Regions from separate parts of the Enterobacter sp. ECC_219_Taxon_10 genome, predicted to be linked through region 2. Evidence: predicted binding sites of a transcription regulator. Region 2 holds the regulator's gene; each other region holds the start of a gene.
What was found. Region 2 encodes CRP, which controls carbon source genes, mostly activating them, when cyclic AMP is high. Its sites were predicted from a motif close to ATGTGANNNNNNTCACAT; they were not measured.
Positions count from the first base shown of each region.

Region 1: AC4ICF_RS16440 (YfcZ/YiiS family protein) is a predicted target of CRP. The motif match lies at 3,651-3,668, and genes of this name have one in related genera.
Region 3: AC4ICF_RS00710 (PTS mannitol transporter subunit IICBA) is a predicted target of CRP. The motif match lies at 2,236-2,253, and genes of this name have one in related genera.

Region 1 covers NZ_CM178005.1:3,460,640-3,468,021, reverse strand. The annotation lists gene mlaA (phospholipid-binding lipoprotein MlaA) at 1-639, shown strand, start outside; gene AC4ICF_RS16450 (IS4 family transposase) at 675-2,003, opposite strand; gene fadL (long-chain fatty acid transporter FadL) at 2,121-3,401, opposite strand; gene AC4ICF_RS16440 (YfcZ/YiiS family protein) at 3,774-4,058, shown strand; gene fadI (acetyl-CoA C-acyltransferase FadI) at 4,285-5,595, shown strand; gene fadJ (fatty acid oxidation complex subunit alpha FadJ) at 5,595-7,382, shown strand, end outside.
Region 2 covers NZ_CM178005.1:4,474,836-4,482,217, forward strand. The annotation lists gene mdcA (malonate decarboxylase subunit alpha) at 1-1,433, opposite strand, end outside; gene AC4ICF_RS21415 (hydrolase) at 1,662-2,684, shown strand; gene AC4ICF_RS21420 (YheU family protein) at 2,681-2,899, shown strand; gene AC4ICF_RS21425 (phosphoribulokinase) at 2,930-3,799, shown strand; gene AC4ICF_RS21430 (OsmC family protein) at 3,866-4,270, opposite strand; gene crp (cAMP-activated global transcriptional regulator CRP) at 4,582-5,214, shown strand; gene AC4ICF_RS21440 (YccS/YhfK family putative transporter) at 5,272-7,359, shown strand; gene argD (bifunctional acetylornithine/succinyldiaminopimelate transaminase) at 7,356-7,382, opposite strand, start outside.
Region 3 covers NZ_CM178005.1:167,046-174,427, forward strand. The annotation lists gene mtlD (mannitol-1-phosphate 5-dehydrogenase) at 1-83, opposite strand, end outside; gene AC4ICF_RS00710 (PTS mannitol transporter subunit IICBA) at 187-2,094, opposite strand; gene AC4ICF_RS00715 (DUF3302 domain-containing protein) at 2,731-3,087, shown strand; gene AC4ICF_RS00720 (HlyD family secretion protein) at 3,090-4,226, shown strand; gene AC4ICF_RS00725 (glutathione S-transferase) at 4,317-4,925, shown strand; gene AC4ICF_RS00730 (hypothetical protein) at 4,953-5,843, opposite strand; gene selA (L-seryl-tRNA(Sec) selenium transferase) at 6,070-7,382, shown strand, end outside.

The sequences.
Region 1 (7,382 bases), 1.0 Mb from region 2:
TATAGCTTCAACTACAACGTGCTGGACCCGTATGTGGTTCGCCCGGTGGCAGTAGCATGGCGCGATTACGTTCCACAGCCCGCGCGTAACGGGTTAAGCAATTTTACCAGTAACCTGGAAGAGCCTGCGGTGATGGTCAACTATTTCCTGCAGGGCGATCCGTATCAGGGGATGGTGCACTTTACGCGCTTCTTCCTGAACTCCCTGCTGGGGATGGGCGGTTTTATCGATGTCGCAGGTATGGCAAACCCGAAACTGCAGCGTGAACAGCCGCACCGTTTCGGCAGTACGCTGGGGCATTATGGCGTCGGTTACGGCCCTTACGTTCATCTGCCGTTCTATGGCAGCTTCACCGTGCGTGATGATGGCGGCGATATGGTCGATACGCTGTATCCGGTCCTGTCGTGGCTGACCTGGCCGCTGTCGATTGGTAAATGGACGGTGGAGGGGATTGAAACCCGCGCGCAACTGCTCGATTCAGACGGCCTGCTGCGCCAGTCTTCCGATCCGTACATTATGGTGCGTGAAGCGTACTTCCAGAATCATGACTTTATCGCCAACGGCGGCAAGCTGAAGCCGGAAGATAATCCAAACGCGAAGGCTATTGAAAACGAACTCAAAGATATTGATTCGGAATAAATAAAAAAGGTGAGCAACGCTCTAATGCCAGTCAGTTAAGCAACTGACTGGCTTTTTTTCGGGGCTGTGGGGTATCTCCAGGGCCTTTCCTTTACCACCCTCGGGAAGGCCCTTTCCCTTCTTGTCGGCAACTTTACCAGTTGCGCCATGCTTTCAAGATCACGCATCAGCTCCGGGATACGCCCTGGTGAAGCGCCCTGCAGCGTCATCAGCATTCTCATGACCATGCCGCATGATTCTGAGAAGCTCAGCTGATTCGGCCAGTATCCTTTCAGATGGCCCGCCATTTTAATCATCTGATATCGCACCAGATTATACGCCAGTAACACGCCCCATAACTCCTGCTCCACAAGCTCCGGCTTTTTACTTCTCAGCGTCAGCCTGCTCAGTTGCATCGTTTGTTTTATCTCCCTGTACCCCAGCTCTATTTCCCAGCGATGGCTGTACAGGTCTGCCATTTCTCCTCCGGGATAGCGCATGGCGTCCGTCATCGACGTCAGCAGATGGCTGACTTTCCCTTTGCGCGTCACGGTCAGCAGGCGGGCTGTCATCTCATCTCCCAGACCCGGCCATTTTTTTCGTGCCTGTGGGCTGGTTTTCAGCTTCACCAGATAGTCGCCTTTACCCAGCTTTCTGACCTCTTCATACTGTGCTCCCTTTCTGAGAGGGAGCATCCAGTGACGGTGTTCTCCCGCCTGGCTCCACGCATTCAGCAACCCCAGCGAGTAATAGCCTTTATCCATTAACGTCAGGGTGTTATCGCCGGTCTGCTCTATCAGTTGCTCCGCGAGCTCATTTTCACTGTTTTTCATCGTGCCGAAGGCCGCTGCCGTCAACAGATGGCTGGTCAGCTCCATCTGGCAGACCATTTTTACCTGCGGGTAGAGTGCCGGGTTTCCGCCATGCGTCTGGCGGGGAAAGGCGCTGTCGTTTTCCGGCGTGTCCGGTGTTCGCCAGAACACACCATCGATGGCCAGCAGGGTCAGGCCGCACCAGTGCGGATGCGGCGTGGCGTTATGCCAGAGCTGCGCTGTTTGCGTGAACACGCGGCGGACGGCTTCGCTTCCCAGCCGCTGACGGGCCTGGATCACGGCGCTGGGGGCAACGAACGGACGATTGCCGGGTAACATGATATCCAGCCGGTTAACTATCTGATGAAGCGGCTCCTTGCGCTCAAGGGCCATACCGACAATGCACCAGACCATCATTTCCAGAGGAAGGCGCCGTTTGCGTAACGTGACGGTGCCGGATTCTTCAAGGCAGCGGGAAATCAGTTCCGGGTCAAGACAGTCGCCCAGAGAAGTCAGAGGGTTACGCAAAGAATCGTAACGGGATACCAGATCAAGAGCCTGTCCAATGTGCATAAAAAAATCCGGAAACGGGTAAACATTTCCGGATTCTTACACAGCCACTGGATCGGTCAACCGATCCTTAACTGATCGGCATTAGAGCAACGCTCACCTTTTTTGATCCCTGCGCGATTAGAACGCGTAGTTGAAGTTAGTACCGAACAGCCAGGCTTTACCTTCAGAGGTAAATTCGTACGGACCTTCCTTGAAGGTCACTTTCTGACCATGCATATAAGACACGCCCGCATCGACAGAAGCATTTTCGTTGAACGCGTAGGTTGCGCCAGCACTCACCCAGAAGCGGTCCTGATCCGGAATGGAGATGGAGCGCTTATCAGCCGGTACCGGGCTATCATCGAATGCGATACCGGTACGGAACGTCCAGTTGTCATCCATATAATAGGTTGTACCCAACGCAATACGATAGGCGTCGTGGAAACTCTCGTCCTTATAGAACAGCGTTTGACCGTTGGTGCCGGTCGCTTTCAGCTCCTGGAACTGGCTCCAGCTGGTATAGGCCAGGCTATAGTGAATAGCCCACTGCGGCGCAACGCGGTTGTAACCGGAGACTTCCCACATTTCTGGCAGATGCAGTGACAGTGAACCAGGGACAGTTTGACCGGAAGTCCCCCACGGGATGGTGGTACCCGCGCCAGGAACCAGGCTGTTGACTGGCGCCAGGATGCCGCTCTTGTAATCGCCGTCGAAGTCAATTTTCACTTCGGAACGATAGGTCAGGCCCCAACGGTTGTTTTTGTCCAGCTCGTACAGAATACCGGCGTTCCAGCCATAGCCCCACTCATCGCCTTTCAGGCTGGCAATTTTGTTGCTGTTTTTCGGCAGGCGAGCCGTCTGTTCTCCGGAGTAACGCTCAATTTTTGCATCGGCGTAGACGGCATCAAAGCCCAGACCGAAGCTCCAGCTGTCGTTCAGACGATAAGCACCGCTCAGGTTCAGGTTCAGCGTTGTCAGGTCTGTTTTACCGCCGTATTCGCCTGCCGGGTAGTTGTTGTTGAACTCGGTAGCAAGGCCATAGTTAGACGTGACGGATGCGCCCCAGCCAAATTGTTCATTGATTGGTGCAACGAAGTGCAGGTTAGGGACCCACGCCGTTGGCGCAATGTTATCTGCTTTCAGGCTCGCACCAGAAGGTGACGTGCCGGAAATGTTGACATCAGGATCGATATACACCGCACCAGCAGAGAAGGTCGGGCGATCGAACATCATGATTAATGCAGGGTTACGGCTTGCGTTACCAGCATCATCAGCGATTGCACCTTCCCCTGAATACGCACGGCCAAGGCCAGAGGAAGAAAATTCGTTTAGCTGAAAGCCCGCTGACCAGGCGGAAGTAGAGACGATTGCCACTGCGACTGCCAGCGCAGTCTTGTTGAACAGGGTTTTCTGGCTCATGACCATAACCTCATTGAGTTATTTTTATTCAATAATTGTTACATACCGTAACAGGAGCGCGAAGTGTAGGGTCTGAGGTATGACAGACAAATCAGACCAGTGGCCAGAGTATAGGTCCGACCAGCCGGAATGTTGCAAGTTTGTTTATTAATATTTTCAAACATGTTTCTTGAAACGAGATCTGGTTGGCAAAATTGTGACCATCGCGGCTCACCCAAAAGGGTGGTTTTTGTTTTAGATCATTTTTTAGTGTGATATCGGTCACTTATCCGATTTTGCGCCATTAACGGCTGGAGAGAGCCAGCGCTGGGGCGTAAAATATCAGCATCGTGTTTATCTCGCGCGCTGCGCGAATACAGAGGAAATTGAGCTATGAGTAAATGCAGTGCTGATGAAACCCCGGTTTGCTGCTGTATGGATGTTGGCACCATCATGGACAACTCCGATTGCACCGCGTCTTACAGCCGTGTGTTCAACAACCGCGCCGAAGCCGAAGAAACGCTGGCCGCGCTAAGCAAGCGCGCGCGTGATGTGGAGTCCGATCCGTGTGAAATCAAATCTACCTTCACTGAAGTGGAAGGCGGCGTGAAGCTGGATATCGACTTTGTGTTTGCCTGCGAAGCTGAAACGCTGATTTTCCAGTTAGGCCTGCGTTAATTCCTGCGATCTGGTGCCCTCTCCCACGGGAGAGGGAGCAAACACTAAAAACGGTAACCTGTGGGTTACCGTTTTGCTTTTTCCCTGGGGGCATTTTCTTTTTCTTCTCTGTGTTTTAGCTCGCATTTTTATGCTTCCCTGATTGGCTGAATGTAAAAAAATGGTTAAGACTGTTATCAGGTCAGACCACTTTATATTCATGTAAAATTTTTCACAGGGGAAGGTTATGAGTCAGGCATTACCGCTAATCACCCGACAGGGTGACCGCATTGCCATTGTCAGCGGACTGCGTACGCCCTTTGCGCGTCAGGCGACGGCGTTTCACGGTATTCCTGCTGTCGAACTGGGGAAAATGGTAGTGGGGGAGATGCTGGCTCGCAGCGAAATCCCGCCTGAGGTCATCGAACAGCTGGTCTTCGGCCAGGTCGTACAGATGCCTGAAGCCCCCAACATTGCGCGGGAAATTGTTCTCGGTACCGGCATGAATGTTCACACCGACGCCTACAGCGTCAGCCGCGCGTGCGCGACCAGCTTCCAGGCGGTAGCAAACGTGGCGGAAAGCCTGATGGCGGGCACTATTCGCGCCGGGATCGCAGGTGGCGCCGATTCTTCCTCCGTACTGCCGATTGGCGTCAGTAAAAAACTGGCCCGCATTCTGGTGGATGCCAATAAAGCCCGCACCACCGGTGCGAAGCTCAAACTCTTCTCGCGTTTACGCCTGCGCGACCTTATGCCCGTGCCACCTGCCGTAGCGGAGTACTCCACCGGCCTGCGAATGGGCGATACCGCCGAGCAGATGGCCAAAACCTACGGTATCACCCGCGAGCAGCAGGATGCCCTGGCGCATCGCTCGCATCAGCTGGCAGCGAAAGCCTGGTCGGAAGGCAAGCTCACCGATGAGGTGATGACCGCCTATATTCCGCCCTACCGTGAACCGCTCGCGGAAGATAACAATATTCGCGGCACCTCGACGCTGGCGGATTACGCCAAACTGCGCCCGGCGTTTGACCGCAAGCACGGCACCGTGACGGCGGCCAACAGTACGCCGCTCACCGATGGGGCCGCCGCCGTTATCCTGATGACGGAATCCCGCGCGAAGGAGCTTGGCATTACCCCCCTGGGCTATTTGCGCAGCTATGCCTTCACCGCCATTGATGTCTGGCAGGACATGCTGCTGGGTCCGGCCTGGTCCACGCCGCTGGCGCTGGATCGCGCGGGGCTGACGCTGGGAGATTTAACCCTGATTGATATGCACGAAGCCTTTGCCGCGCAAACTCTGGCAAACGTCCAGCTGCTGGCAAGCGAGCGTTTCGCGCGCGACGTGCTGGGCCGCGCCCATGCCACTGGCGAAGTGGAGCAGAGCAAATTCAACGTGTTGGGGGGCTCGATTGCCTATGGCCATCCGTTCGCAGCCACGGGCGCACGTATGATCACCCAAACATTACACGAGCTACGACGCCGCGGCGGCGGGTTTGGCCTCGTTACCGCCTGCGCGGCGGGCGGCCTTGGCGCAGCAATGGTTCTGGAGGCTGAATAATGGATATGACATCTGCATTTAACCTGACGGTTCGCCTCGATAACGTGGCTGTTATCACTATTGATGTGCCTGATGAAAAGATGAATACCCTGAAAGCCGAATTTGGTGTTCAGGTGCGCGGGATGTTAAAGCAGATCCGCGACAACAAAGCCGTCCGTGGCCTGGTCTTTATCTCTGCCAAGCCGGATAACTTTATTGCCGGCGCCGATATCAACATGATCGCCCGAGCGAAAAGCGCCCAGGAAGCAGAAGACCTGGCGCGTCAGGGCCAGCAGGTAATGGCCGAGATCCACGCGCTGCCGATCCCGGTTATTGCCGCGATCCACGGTGCCTGTCTGGGCGGTGGGCTGGAGCTGGCATTGGCCTGCCACAGCCGCATTTGCACTGACGATCCGAAAACTGTTTTAGGGTTGCCAGAAGTGCAGTTAGGCCTCTTACCGGGCTCCGGCGGCACGCAGCGTTTGCCTCGCCTGGTGGGGGTCAGCACCGCCCTGGAGATGATTTTAACCGGCAAGCAGCTGCGCGCGCGTCAGGCGCTGAAATCCGGTCTGGTCGATGACGTGGTGCCGCACTCCATTTTACTGGAGGCCGCCGTTGAGCTTGCGCTGAAAGGGCGGCAGGCAAAGCGTCCTCTCTCCGTACGCGAGCGCGTGCTGGCAGGGCCACTGGGGCGTGCGCTCCTGTTCAACATGGTGGGCAAAAAGACTGAACAAAAAACCAAAGGCAACTATCCGGCGGCAAAGCGGATCCTGGAAGTGATCGAAACCGGGCTGTCGCAGGGAAGCAGTAGCGGCTATGCCGCTGAAGCCAAAGCCTTTGGCGAGCTGGCGATGACGCCACAGTCACAGGCATTGCGCAGCATCTTCTTCGCCAGTACCGAGGTGAAAAAAGATCCCGGCAGCGAGGCAGAGCCTGCTCCACTGCGTGCTATTGGCGTGCTGGGCGGTGGGCTGATGGGCGGCGGCATCGCGTTTGTTACCGCCAGCAAAGGCAAATTGCCCGTGCGCATCAAAGACATCAATGCGAAGGGCATCAACCATGCGCTGCAGTACAGCTGGCAGAACCTTGATCAGAAGGTCAAACGCCGCCATATCAAGGCAAGCGAGCGTGATAAAACCCTGGCGACGATCTCCGGCACGACGGATTACAGCGGTTTTGCGCACCGGGACCTGGTAATTGAAGCCGTATTTGAAGACCTGGCGCTTAAGCAGCAGATGGTGGCTGACGTTGAGCAACACTGCGCGCCGCACACCATTTTCGCCTCAAACACCTCGTCTTTACCGATTGGCGATATCGCGGCGAAAGCTGCTCGGCCGGAGCAGGTGATTGGGCTGCACTTTTTCAGTCCTGTAGAAAAAATGCCTCTGGTGGAGGTGATCCCGCACGCCACGACCAGCCCGCGAACCATCGCCACCGTGGTGAAGCTGGCGAAAAAGCAGGGCAAAACCCCGATTGTGGTCGCGGACAAGGCCGGCTTCTACGTCAACCGTATTCTGGCACCGTATATTAACGAAGCGATGCGGCTGCTGACGGAAGGGGAGAAAATCGAGCACGTCGACGAGGCGCTGGTAAAGTTTGGTTTCCCCGTTGGCCCAATCCAACTTTTGGATGAGGTGGGAATAGACACCGGCACTAAAATTATACCTGTGCTGGAAGCCGCATACGGCGATCGTTTTACCCCGCCTGCAAACATTGTTTCTGCAATTTTGAAGGACGATCGCAAAGGCAGAAAAAATGAACGCGGTTTCTATCTTTACGGCGCGAAAGGGCGTAAAAGCAAGAAACAG
Region 2 (7,382 bases):
CGACGCTCTTCCAGATCTTTCGCCCGGTAGAGGTAGGCAATCCCCTCTTCCGTCAGCACGTGCGTCACGTCATCGCCGTAAATCATCACCGGTGCCAGCGGCATGCCGGAGGCTTTCGCCACGTCTACGGCATCGAGTTTTTCCACGAAGGTTGGCTTCACGCCCGCCTGGAAGGTTTCCACCATCTGCACGACGAGTTTTTTACCGCGCTGCATTGGGTCAGGCTCGGTGATCATGTTCAGCCAGGCCGGCGTGGCGTGGCGGCGACCATGCGGGTCATGGCCCATGTTTGGCGCACCACCGAAGCCAGAAAGACGACCGCGAGTCACGGTTGAGGAGTTGGCGTAACCGTCAACCTGCAGCGTAGAGCCGATGAACATATCCACCGCGTACTGGCCTGCCAGCTGGCAGAAGGCGCGGTTGGAACGCATGGAGCCGTCGGCACCGGTAAAGAACACGTCCGGACGGGCGCGGATGTACTCTTCCATCCCCAGCTCGCCGCCGAAGCAGTGCACGCTTTCGACCCAGCCGCTTTCAATGGCCGGAATCAGCGTCGGATGTGGATTCAACGTCCAGTGCTTACAGATTTTGCCCTTCAGACCGAGCTGTTCGCCGTAGGTAGGTAGCAGCAGCTCAATCGCCGCAGTGTTAAAGCCGATACCGTGGTTCAGGGACTGCACCTGATGCTCCGCGTAGATGCCTTTGATGGCCATCATCGCCATCAGAATATGTTCCTGTTTAATCAGGCGCGGGTCGCGGGTGAACAGCGGTTCGATGAAGAACGGCTTATCTGCAACGACCACGTAGTCAATCCAGGAGCCTGGAATATCTACGCGCGGCAGATCGCACTCGTCGTCCACCAGCTCGTTCACCTGTGCGATGACGATACCGTCGTGGAACGCAGCGGCTTCCACCAGCGCCGGGGTATCTTCGGTACTCGCCCCGGTGTAGAGGTTGCCTTTGCGGTCCGCTTTAAAACCGGCAATCAGCGCCACGTTGGGCGAAAGGTCGACATAGAGGCGTGAGTACAGTTCGATGTAGGTATGGATCGCGCCGATTTCGAGCTGACCATCTTCCAGCAACTGGGAGATCCGCAGGCTTTGTGTCCCGGAGAAGGAGAAGTCCAGCTTGCGGGCGATGCCTTTTTCAAAGATATCCAGATGCTCGCTGCGGCCAACGCTCGGCATGATCATATGCAGGTCGTGGACGATTTGCGGGTTCACTTCGGCAAGCGAGCGGGACAGAAAATCCGCCTGCTTCTGGTTGTTGCCCTCCAGTACGACTTTGTCGCCCGGTGCGATCAGTTTTTCCAGCATGCCGACAATATCGCCGGTTGGCAGTACTTTCCCCTGCACCGGTACGGACGTCAGTCGACGCGCTTTCTCGCTGCGTCGTGTGTTCCATTGCCGCGCGGGTGTTTGCCCAGATAACATTATTAACCTCCTGATTCAGCACATCATTCTGATTTGCTTAACGTTGAGTAAAGTCTGCGCTCTGGCGAGAAAGGCATCAATTAAGCGTAGGGCGGAATCATTAGCCTGAGAGTAATAATCAAGGTAAATATTTGTGATCGGGATCAGTTCCTGGTTCGGAAATCCAGGCTAAACGGGGTACAATTCGGAAAGTATCGTAAATTTCCGACAAGAATCAGCATCGCGCTTATGACCCAAATCATTCCTTCAGACTTCGACATTGCGGCCGAAGACAGCACCGAGTTCGTGCCCCTGCGCGGCGTGGCCAATCCCCATTTGCAGACCATGCTGCCGCGGCTGATCCGCCGCAAGGTTCAGTTCACTCCGCACTGGCAGCGGCTTGACCTGCCAGACGGTGATTTTCTGGATCTCGCCTGGAGCGAAGCGCCGGAACAGGCGCGTCATAAGCCCCGTCTGGTGGTCTTTCACGGTCTCGAGGGGAGCCTGCACAGCCCGTATGCACATGGGTTAATTGAGGCAGCAAAAGCGCGCGGCTGGCTCGGCGTGGTGATGCATTTTCGCGGCTGTAGCGGCGAGCCGAACCGGCAGAAACGCATTTATCACTCGGGTGAAACCGAAGACGGAACGTGGTTTTTACACTGGCTGCGGGACAACTTTGGCACCGTGCCAACGGCCGCCGTGGGCTATTCGCTGGGCGGAAATATGCTCGCCTGCCTGCTGGCCAAAGAGGGCGACAGCGTACCGCTGAATGCTGCAGTGATTGTTTCCGCGCCGTTTATGCTGGAGCAGTGCAGCTACCATATGGATAAAGGCTTTTCCCGCGTCTATCAGCGCTACCTGCTTAACCTGCTGAAGGCCAACGCGGCGCGTAAGCTCAAGGCCTACCCGGATACCCTGCCGGTAAGCCTGCGCCAGCTGAAAAAGGTGCGTCGTATTCGCGAGTTCGACGATCTGATCACTGCGAAAATCCACGGCTTCGCCGATGCAATTGACTATTATCGTCAGTGCAGCGCCATGCCGCTGCTCAGCAAAATCACGCAGCCGACGCTGATCATTCACGCCAAGGATGACCCGTTTATGGATCACCATTCGATCCCCGCGCAGGAATTCCTGCCCGACAACGTTCACTATCAGTTAACTGAACATGGCGGCCACGTTGGGTTTATCGGCGGCACGCTGCGCCGCCCGAAAATGTGGCTGGAGGCGCGTATTCCTGACTGGCTTACTCCTTACCTGGACGGTGCAAAATGATCATTCCCTGGCAAGATCTGGCTCCCGAAACGCTCGATAATCTGATTGAAAGCTTTGTATTACGCGAAGGCACCGATTATGGTGAACATGAGCGTTCGCTTGAGCAAAAGGTCAACGATGTTAAACGCCAGCTGAAAAGCGGCGACGTGGTGCTGGTGTGGTCAGAACTGCATGAGACGGTCAATATCATGCCCCGCAACGCGTTTCACGGCTGATCTTCCAACCTTTTCAGTCAGGGAGTTGCTATGTCTGCCAGACATCCCATTATTGCCGTTACGGGGTCGAGTGGTGCGGGAACCACCACCACCAGCCTCGCTTTTCGCAAGATTTTCGCCCAGCTGAATCTCCGTTCGGCGGAGGTCGAAGGCGACAGCTTTCACCGCTATACGCGCCCGGAGATGGACATGGCGATCCGCAAGGCGCGCGATCTGGGTAAACACATCAGCTACTTCGGCCCGGAAGCCAATGATTTCGGTCTGCTGGAGCAAACCTTCCGCGAATACGGGCAGAGCGGTACCGGGCAGTCCCGCAAGTATCTTCACACCTACGATGAAGCCGTACCCTGGAACCAGGTACCGGGCACCTTTACCCCCTGGCAACCGCTGCCGGAACCCACCGATGTATTATTTTATGAAGGATTGCACGGCGGCGTGGTTACGCCTCAGCACGACGTGGCGCGCCACGTGGATCTTCTGGTCGGGGTGGTCCCTATCGTTAACCTGGAGTGGATCCAGAAGCTAACGCGTGACATGAGCGAGCGCGGCCATTCGCGCGAGGCGGTGATGGACTCCGTGGTGCGCTCCATGGAAGACTACATCAATTACCTCACGCCACAGTTCTCCCGCACCCACATTAACTTCCAGCGCGTGCCGACGGTGGACACCTCCAATCCGTTCGCGGCGAAAAGCATCCCGTCGCTGGACGAGAGCTTTGTGGTGATCCACTTCCGCAATCTTGAAGGCATTGATTACCCCTGGCTGCTGGCGATGCTGCAGGGCTCGTTTATTTCGCACATGAATACGTTAGTGGTGCCGGGTGGAAAAATGGGGCTGGCAATGGAGCTCATCATGACGCCGCTGGTTCAGCGGTTGATGGAAGGGAAGCAGATCGCGTAAACATGTTCCCTCTCCCCGTGGGAGAGGGTTAGGGTGAGGGCATCAACACGCACGATGCCCCGTGAATCACACCTCAATCACTTCATACGAATGCGTAATTTTTACCGCTTTCTCCAGCATTAGCGCCACAGAGCAGTATTTCTCCGCAGACAGGTCCACCGCGCGTGAAACCGCCGCGTCTTTCAGCGCTTTCCCGGTGACAACAAAGTGCAGATTTATGTGGGTGAACAGGCGTGGCGCCTCTTCGCGACGTTCTGAGGTGAGTTTAACCTCGCAATCCGTTACGTCATGACGACCTTTTTGCAGAATCGACACCACGTCAATCGCACTGCATCCACCTGCCGCCATCAGCACCATTTCCATTGGGCTCGGCGCTTTATCGCCGGAGTTACCATCCATCAAAATCTGGTGTCCTGACGCGGACTCCCCCAGGAACGTTAAACCTTCAACCCACTTCACGCGCGCTTGCATATTCATTAACTCCAACGTTGCATTTTTGGTGACAGATTACGCGTGCGTTACATTTCTCGCAATGGAAGGCGACCTGCATCATGCTGAAGCGAGACACCAGGAGACACGCGGCGAAAGCTATGCTAAAACACTCAGGATGCTACAGTAATACATTGACGTTACACATGTATGCAGAGGACATCAAACTTTACTGGCTGCGAAACGTTACGACAGCCGACTTCCCAGGGTATGGGTAAGAATTCGATTGCAACCCCAGAGTCCGGATGCATCTGATGACTCTGGTGACAGCTTATAACAGAGGATAACAGCGCATGGTGCTTGGCAAACCGCAAACAGACCCGACTCTCGAATGGTTCTTGTCTCATTGCCACATTCATAAGTACCCATCGAAGAGCACGCTGATTCACCAGGGTGAAAAAGCGGAAACGTTGTATTACATCGTCAAAGGCTCGGTGGCAGTGCTGATCAAAGATGAGGAAGGGAAAGAGATGATCCTTTCTTATCTGAACCAGGGCGATTTTATCGGTGAACTGGGCCTGTTTGAAGAAGGCCAGGAACGTAGCGCCTGGGTTCGTGCAAAGACAGCATGTGAAGTGGCTGAAATTTCTTACAAGAAATTCCGTCAGCTGATTCAGGTAAACCCTGACATCCTGATGCGTCTTTCTTCCCAGATGGCGCGCCGTCTGCAGGTGACGTCAGAGAAAGTGGGTAACCTCGCCTTCCTGGACGTGACCGGCCGTATCGCGCAAACCCTGCTGAACCTGGCGAAACAGCCAGACGCTATGACCCACCCGGACGGCATGCAAATTAAAATTACCCGTCAGGAAATTGGTCAGATCGTCGGTTGCTCCCGTGAAACAGTGGGCCGTATTCTGAAAATGCTGGAAGATCAAAACCTGATCTCCGCCCACGGTAAAACCATCGTGGTTTACGGAACCCGTTAATCCTGCTTAAACGGCGTGCCATCGCGAGGTGTCACGCCGTTTTTGTCTCTTTTCCCCATGTGGCGCAGGCTGATCTATCACCCGGAAGTTAACTACGCACTGCGACAAACGCTGGTGTTGTGTCTTCCCGTGGCCGTGGGCCTGCTCCTGGGTCATCTTCAGCAGGGCCTGCTGTTTTCCCTCGTGCCCGCCTGCTGCAACATTGCCGGTCTGGACACGCCGCATAAGCGCTTTTTCAAACGCCTGATTATCGGCGGCTGCCTGTTTGCAGGCTGTAGCCTCGCGGTGCAGCTGTTACTGGCTCGCGATATTCCCCTGCCGCTGATCCTGACCGTGCTGGCGATGACCCTCGGCGTCACGGCGGAAATCAGCTCGCTGCACGCTCGCCTGCTTCCAGCGTCACTCATTGCGGCCATCTTTACCCTGAGCCTCGCCGGGAATATGCCCGTGTGGGAGCCGCTGCTGATCTACGCCCTCGGCACGCTGTGGTACGGGCTGTTTAACTGGTTCTGGTTCTGGCTATGGCGAGAGCAGCCGCTGCGAGAATCTCTGAGCCTGCTCTACGTGCAGCTTGCGGATTACTGCGAAGCCAAATACACCCTGCTCACCCAGCATACCGATCCGGAAAAATCCTTACCGCCGCTGCTGACGCGCCAGCAAAAAGTGGTGGATTTGATAAGCCAGTGCTATCAGCAGCTGCATATGCTCGCCGCAAACAAGAACCACGAGTACAAACGGCTGCTGCGTACCTTCCAGGTGGGGCTGGACCTTCAGGAGCATATCTCCGTTAGCCTTCATCACCCGCAGGAGGTGCAAAAGCTGGTTGAGCGCAGCCATGCCGAAGCGGTGATTCGCTGGAACGCGCAGACCGTCTCCGCGCGCCTGCGGGTGCTGGCTGACGATATACTTTATCACCGCTACCCCACGCGCTTTAACATGGACAAACAGCTCGGCGCGCTGGAGAAAATTGCCCGTCAGCACCCGGAAAATCCGGTCGGCCAGTTTGCCGCCTGGCACTTCAGCCGCATCGCCCGCGTGCTGCGCACCCAGCGACCGCTTTATCCCCGCGACCTGATGGCGGATAAACAAAAACGTCTGCCGCTGCTGCCGGCGCTCAAAAGCTATCTTTCTCTTAAATCGTCCGCCCTGCGCAACGCCGCACGAATTAGCGTCATGCTCAGTATCGCCAGCCTGATGGGCATGGCGCTGCACCTGCCGAAACCCTACTGGATCTTAATGACCGTGCTGTTTGTCACCCAGAATGGCTATGGCGCCACGCGGGTGCGCATTCTGCACCGTGCGGGCGGCACGATGGCGGGGCTGATTATTGCAGGCGTGACGCTGCACTTTCACGTGCCCGAGGGCTATACCCTGGCGGGCATGCTGGCTATCACCCTGGTGAGCTATCTAATCATTCGCAAAAACTACGGCTGGGCGATGGTGGGCTTTACGGTAACGGCGGTATATACCCTGCAGCTGCTTACGCTTAACGGCGAACAGTTCATCGTTGCCCGCCTGATCGACACGCTGATTGGCTGCCTGATCGCCTTTGGCGGTATGGTCTGGCTGTGGCCACAGTGGCAGAGCGGCCTGCTGAGGCAAAACGCCCACGACGCGCTGGAGGCCGATCAGCAGGCCATTCGTCTGATCCTGAGCGACGATCCGCAGCCTTCCCCGCTTGCCTACGAACGTATGAAGGTCAACCAGGCGCATAACGCCCTCTTTAACTCGCTGAATCAGGCGATGCAGGAGCCGGGCTTTAATTCACATTATCTGGCGGACATGAAGCTGTGGGTGACGCACAGCCAGTTTATCGTCGAGCACATTAACGCCATGACGACGCTGGCGCGCGAGCACACGATGCTGACGCCGGATCTGGCGCAGCGCTATTTGCAGTCGTGTGAAATTGCGTTGCAGAGGTGTCAGCAGCGTCTGGAGTATGACGCGCCGGGCGAATCGGGCGACTCGAACATTCTGGAAGCGCCGGAGACGTTAACCCACGGGCCGATGAGCACGCTGGAGCAGCATTTGCAGCGTGTGCTGGGACATCTGAACACCATGCACACCATTTCGTCGGTGGCATGGCGTCAGCGCCCGCATCACGGGATTTGGTTAACGCGCCGGTTAAAGCGAACCGAGTATTAGCCTTTAACGAGCTTCGCGACCGC
Region 3 (7,382 bases), 620 kb from region 2:
GTCAGGGTAATGCCCGCGTCTGCCAGCAGTTTACCGATAAAGCCACGACCGATGTTACCTGCACCAAAATGTAATGCTTTCATAGTGTTAACCTTAATCAATGTTTTTACCCGAGAGGGCTGGGGTGAGGAACGTTTACCCCCTCACCCTAGCCCTCTCCCCAAAGGGGAGAGGGAAGAGGGACTGCTATTTGTTGAGCAGGGCCAGAACTTCTTCAACGCTGGTGGTGTTAGCCAGACGCTCAATGACGGTTTCGTCGTCCAGCGCGTTGGTCAGGCTGGTAATCACCTGAATGTGCTCGTTATTGCGAGCGGCGATACCAATCACCAGACGGGCGATGTCGTCCTCTTCTTCACCGAAGCGCACGCCGTCAGGATACTGACAGAACACTACGCCGGTTTTCAGCACGCGGTCTTTCGCTTCAACCGTACCGTGCGGAACCGCGATAGATTCACCCAGGTAGGTCGGCGTCAGTTTTTCACGTTCCAGCATCGCTTCAACGTATTCTGGCTGAACGTAGCCGCCTTTCACCAGCTGTTCACCGGCAAAGCGAATCGCCTCTTCTTTAGTGGCCGCGGTACGACCGAGGAAAATGTTCTCCGCACCCAGCTTGAACAGGTGAGCATTGCTCTCGTCAAAGCTGTCCTGCAGGCTGGTACGCACTTTCACTTCATTATCTTCATGACGCTGCGCGGCAACCAGACGTTCGGTCAGGCTGGTGTACAGGCCGCTGTCGAGGAAGTTGGTCAGCGAGATGTGCTGTGCCTGCGGCACCTGGCGCATGGCGCGTTCGGTCAGGTCGCGGTGCGTGATGACCAGGTCAACATCCGGCGGCAGGCTGTTAATGGCGCTGTTGGTCACGGAGATGTTGGTCAGGCCCGCATCCTGCACTTTCTTACGCAGCACGCCTGCACCCATTGCGCTGGAACCCATACCGGCGTCGCAGGCAACGATGATTTTACGCACGTGGCTCAGGTCGTTAGAGACGTCGCCAGCCGCCAGCGGGGTTGCGCCTTTGGATTCGGCTTTCATGTCGTGCATACGGCGGGTTGCCGCTTCAATATCGTCGTCTTCTTTCACTTTGCTGGTTTTCAGCAGGATAGAAGAGACCACGAAGGAGACCGCCATTGCGGCACAGATCGCCGCGATGTTCGCGAAGTACGCGCCTTTCGGGGTCATCGCCAGCACCGCCAGGATAGAGCCCGGAGAAGCAGGAGAGACCAGGCCGCCGCCCAGCACGCTCAGGGTGAACACGCCGGTCATACCGCCGAGGATAACTGCCAGGATCAGGCGTGGGTTCATCAGCACATACGGGAAGTAAATTTCGTGGATACCACCCAGGAAGTGGATGATAGCCGCACCGCCAGCAGACTGCTTCGCGCTGCCGCGACCAAAGAACATGTACGCCAGCAGAACGCCCATGCCCGGACCCGGGTTCGCTTCAATCAGAAAGAAGATGGACTTGCCGAGATCGTGAGACTGCTGAATACCCAGCGGCGAGAAGATACCGTGGTTGATGGCGTTGTTCAGGAACAGGATTTTCGCCGGTTCAACGAAGATAGACGCCAGCGGCAGCATGTCGTGCGCCACCATGAAGTTAACGCCCGCCGCCAGCAGTTTGGACAGCACTTCAACAGCCGGACCAATGCCGAGGAACGCCAGAATCGCGAGGATCATCCCGATGATGCCCGCAGAGAAGTTGTTCACCAGCATTTCAAAGCCGGATTTGATCTTGCCATCAACCCAGACGTCGAATTTCTTAATCGCCCAGCCGCCGAGAGGACCGGCAATCATCGCACCGAGGAACATCGGCATATCCGCACCGACGATAACACCCATAGTCGTGATAGCACCCACTACGCCACCACGGTCACCGCCCACCAGACGACCACCGGTGTAACCGATGAGCAGCGGCAGGAGATAGGTAATCATTGGGCCAACAAGTTTCGCCAGCGTTTCGTTAGGCAACCACCCTGTCGGAATAAACAATGCGGTGATAATACCCCACGCGATAAACGCGCCGATATTTGGCATCACCATGTTGCTGAGGAAACGACCAAAGCTTTGAACTTTGATCTTGAAATCGGATGACATAAAACACCCCTTCTTATGTTTACGCTTAGGCTTGCGGCCCGAGGTTTATCGTTAATGTGCGGCGGCAGAGGTAGCCGGGCCCTGTTCTGATGCTGTGAAATCTGGCACTGAATCGTTCAACTGTCCAGACAGCGAAAGTTTATGTGATGCACATCACGTAAATGCAGGTGGTGTGCCGCCCTTCATGGTGATCTGAATCACAAAATAAGTGGGCAAAAAAAATACGATGGCGAGAAAAGAAGCAAAAACCACGGTTTTTTGTGATGCATGTCTCGTTTTGGTTTCGTGAGTTTGTTTCTGGATTGTGACTGATTTCACAAAATATTTTTATGCAGATTTCTCCGACTGGGATCGGCGTCAGGATGGCCTTCCGTGACACGGAAAGCTAAAAAAACACTTTTTGTATGTAGTATGGCGGAAAGCTAAAACCTGAATTACGCTCATTATGTAAGGTTGAGTATATTATTATTCAGGATATATTTTGACACGCTTATAAACTTGCATGGAGATATTATAAAAAACGATACTCCCCGGCTCTGAAATAATCAGCGTGCCTTTTAAATTTAAAAATAAATTAATTAGGCTGCGTGCTGTTTTATTAGTTTAATGAGTTGACGTTGTTTAAGTGAGGAGAATATGTTTCTCAACTATTTCGCGCTGGGCGTGTTGATTTTTGTATTTCTGGTTCTTTTTTACGGAATCATCGCCATTCATGATATCCCCTATAATATGGCCAAAAAGCGCAATCATCCCCATGCCGATGCTATTCATACGGCAGGCTGGATCAGCCTGTTTACGCTCCATGCCATCTGGCCGTTCCTGTGGATTTGGGCCACCCTGTACCGCGAAGATCGCGGCTGGGGTATGCAGAACCACATCACCAGGGCGGATGAGGTTCCGGGCATGGATGCGCTGGCCAAACGCGTGGCCGAGTTAGAACACAAGCTGGCAGCGGTTCAGCCCTCTGATGATAAAAACACGCTGGAGCGCTAATCATGGATCTGTTGATTATTCTGACCTATGTGGCATTTGCCTGGGCAATCTTTAAAATATTTCGTATTCCGGTAAACCAGTGGACGCTTGCTACCGCGACGTTAGGCGGCGTGTTTATTGTTGCCGGACTTATTTTGCTAATGAACTATAACCATCCGTATACCTTTACGGCGCAAAAAGCGGTTATTTCCATTCCGATTACGCCGCAGGTCACGGGGGTGGTGACTGAAGTGACCGATAAAAATAACCAGCTCATTAAAAAAGGCGAAGTGTTATTTAAACTGGATCCGGGCCGCTATCAGGCGCGCGTCGACAGACTGAAGGCAGACCTGGTGACCGCGACGCACAATATCGACAATCTGAAAGCGCAGCTGTCGGAAGCGGTTGCCAATACGACACGCGTCTCCGCTGAACGCGATCGCCTGTATAAAGATTATCAGCGCTACCTGAAAGGCAGCCAGGCGAAGGTGAATCCGTTCTCTGAAAGCGATATTGATAACGCGCGGCAGAACTATCTGGCCCAGGATGCCATGGTGAAAGGTTCCGTTGCTGAACAGACGCAGATTCAAAGCCAGCTGGACAGCATGGTGAACGGCGAACAGTCGCAGATTGCCTCGTTACGCGCCCAGCTTGCTGAAGCGAAATACAACCTCGATCAGACCGTGGTGCGCGCGCCGAGCAACGGCTATATCACCCAGGTGCTGATTCGTCCGGGAACCTATGCCGCCGCGCTGCCGCTGCGCCCGGTGATGGTCTTCATTCCTGAACAGAAGCGTCAGATTGTGGCCCAGTTCCGTCAGAACTCGCTGCTGCGCCTGAAGCCGGGCGATGAAGCGGAAGTGGTGTTTAACGCGCTGCCGGGCCAGGTGTTCACCGGTAAGCTCACCAGCGTTCTGCCTGTGGTGCCGGGCGGGTCGTATCAGGCGCAGGGCGCCTTGCAGGCACTGACCGTCGCGCCGGGTACGGATGGCGTACAGGCGCTGATTGAGCTGGAGCCTAACGCCGACGTCGATGCTTTGCCGGACGGCATTTATGCCCAGGTGGCGGTCTATTCGGATCATTTCGCCCACGTCTCGGTAATGCGTAAAGTGTTGCTGCGTATGACCAGCTGGATGCACTACCTCTATCTCGATCACTAATCCTTCCGGGGCAGGAATGCGACACGTATACCTGCCCTTTTTTCATCGCTTGATCCATACTGACTTTTTCCCGGCATCAAGGATCAGGCAATGAAACTCATCGGTAGCTACACCAGTCCCTTCGTGCGAAAAATCTCGATTCTCCTGCTGGAGAAAGGGATTGAATTTGAATTCGTTAATGAGCAGCCCTACAACGCCGAAAACGGCGTCGCGCAGTATAACCCGCTGGGGAAAGTTCCGGCGCTGGTAACGGACGAGGGCGAATACTGGTTCGATTCCCCCATCATTGCGGAGTATGTCGAACTGCTGGGCGTTGCCCCGGCAATGCTGCCGTCTGACCCTAAAGCGGCGCTGGCGGTGAAGCAAATTGAAGCCCTGGCCGATGGCATTATGGATGCGGCACTCACCTCCGTACGCGAGCAGGCGCGTCCCGCCGCGCAGCAGTCAGAAAACGAATTGCTGCGCCAGCGGGAAAAAATCAGCCGCAGTCTGGATATGTGCGAACAGCTTATCCGGGAGGGCAAGATCCACACCGACAGCCTGAACCTGGCAACCATCGCCATCGCCTGCGCCATCGGCTATCTCAACTTCCGCCGGGTGTCCCCAGGCTGGTGCGTAGACCGTCCGCTGCTGGTGAAACTGGTAGAGGCGCTATTTCAGCGCGAAAGTTTCGCTCGTACCGAGCCACCAAAAGCGTAACCCGGTTGCCCGGCGAAGCCGGGCAGATTAGTTACATGTCGAGAGAATTTCTTTTTGCTTGTCTGAAAAATAATAGAATTTAGCCGAGGTGACAACTTCGCCAAGATAACCTTTTGGATATTTGATATAGAAATCCATCGCCTGGATATTTTTATCAAGGTGGGCAGGGAAATCAGGCAGACTACCTGCCATTGGGCGAGTGAGGTGGTTAGAGTCTGCACCAATATAATAATCAGGGTTACCAAATTGTGCGCGACCATATTCAAACACAATAGGCTCAGCACCATATTCATCCATAAATGCACTAGTAACGTTAGGGTCGCCAATCTTTGTTACGGCGAAAACCTCTACGCGTAAATATTCAAAGTTTCTGGTCATGGTGAAAATCGTGGTGTCGATGGAGTCGTCAGACAGGGACGGGAACATGCCAGAATGCACATAAATAAAGTCATTAGGATATTGTTCTAAAACTTTATTATAAGCAGACAAGCCTCGCCCAACGGTGGGATGCCAGTCTGCTGGATATGGCTGACAATCCGATTTATCCATACATACAGGTTTGGAAAGGTAGCTACCGGTTGTTCCTGAGGGGTTGTTATCGTATAGCAGAACCGTGGAGGGAAAAGGATCGCGCCCAGTGGCCGGTTTTGTTTTCAGGTAGTTATAACCATCACTGTTACTGTACAGACTATAAAGATCGCCACGTTTTCTTTGGTCTGCAGCAACATAAATAATATTATAAGCCATACCATCGAAGTTTTCGATGTAATCATCGACTCTGAATTTAATCGGCATCGGTGCGTCGGGTAGTGAGCACCTTTTGGCAAAGCCAAATTTCTGATCAGCCTGCGTTTGAGCGGTATAAAGAGTGCAGGCCGATAATAAAAGAGCAGCAAGAACCTTGATCTTCATTTTCATCTGTATGCTTCCATGCGTTGCGGGGTAAGGAATTCATAATAATATTCGCTTCGTTGATTGATTGATATTGATGTTTTCTGAATTATTTATTCAAGTAAGTTATGAAATAATTTTAATTATTCTCGGTAATTATTGATCTGGGTAAATTAAAGTATGCGGATGTATAAGGACTCCCTCAGGTCAACCTGCTAAAATAGCCACAGATTTCTTACTCTCAGGCAGGCTTATGAACCAGACGCACAGCTCGCTTTATCGTCTTCTCCCCTCTACGGATCGCTTGTTGCGAGACGTAGGATTTCGCCCTCTGCTCGCCAGATATGGTCATACCCGCGTGGTCGCTGTGCTGCGGGATTTACAGGACGAGGCGCGCAGGACGATCGGTGAGAAGGGCGTATTGCCGGTATGGAATGACGACTGGGTACGAGCCGTTTCAGAATATCTCTCCCAAAGCCATGCCCACGCCCTGCGCCCGGTGATTAACCTGACGGGAACCGTGCTGCACACCAACCTGGGGCGCGCGCAGCAGGCGGAAGAGGCGGTGGCTGCGGTCGTGCAGGCCATGCGCTCGCCTGTGACGCTGGAGTACGATCTGGACGGCGCGGGGCGCGGGCATCGCGATCGCGCGCTGGCAGATCTGCTCTGCCAGCTAACCGGCGCGGAAGATGCCTGCATTGTGAATAACAACGCGGCGGCGGTGCTGTTGATGCTGGCGGCGACCGCGAGCGGCAGAGAGGTGGTGGTGTCCCGCGGCGAGCTGGTGGAGATTGGCGGGGCGTTTCGCATCCCGGACGTGATGCGTCAGGCGGGCTGCACGCTGCATGAGGTGGGCACCACGAACCGTACCCATGCGAAAGATTATCGCGCGGCGGTGAATGAAAACACCGCCCTGCTGATGAAGGTCCACACTAGCAATTATCATATTGAGGGCTTCACCAAAACCGTTGACGAGGCCGAGCTGGCGGCGATTGGGCAGGAACTGAATATTCCGGTGATTGCCGACCTCGGCAGCGGTTCGCTGGTGGATCTCAGCCTGTACGGGTTGCCAAAAGAGCCGATGCCGCAGGAGATGATTGCCGCAGGCGTGAGCCTGGTCAGCTTTTCCGGAGACAAACTGCTGGGCGGGCCGCAGGCCGGGATTATCGTCGGCAAGCGCGAGCTGATTGCGCAACTGCAGCAGCACCCGCTCAAGCGCGCCCTGCGGGCCGATAAAATGACCCTTGCCGCGCTGGACGCGACGCTGCGGCTCTATCTCCACCCGGAGAAGCTGGCCGACCGTCTGCCCACGCTGCGCCTGTTAAGCCGGGATGCCGCCTCGATTCGCGCGCAGGCCGAACTGCTGCTGCCGCGCGTCGCCCCGCACTACCCCGATTTTGACGTCCGCATTGAGCCCTGCCAGTCGCAGATAGGCAGCGGTTCGCTGCCGGTGGACAGGCTGCCGAGTGAAGCGCTCACGTTCACCCCGCGTGACGGGCGCGGCAGCCGCCTTGAGGCGCTGTCGTTGCGCTGGCGCGGCTTGCCGACGCCGGTCATCGGGCGGAT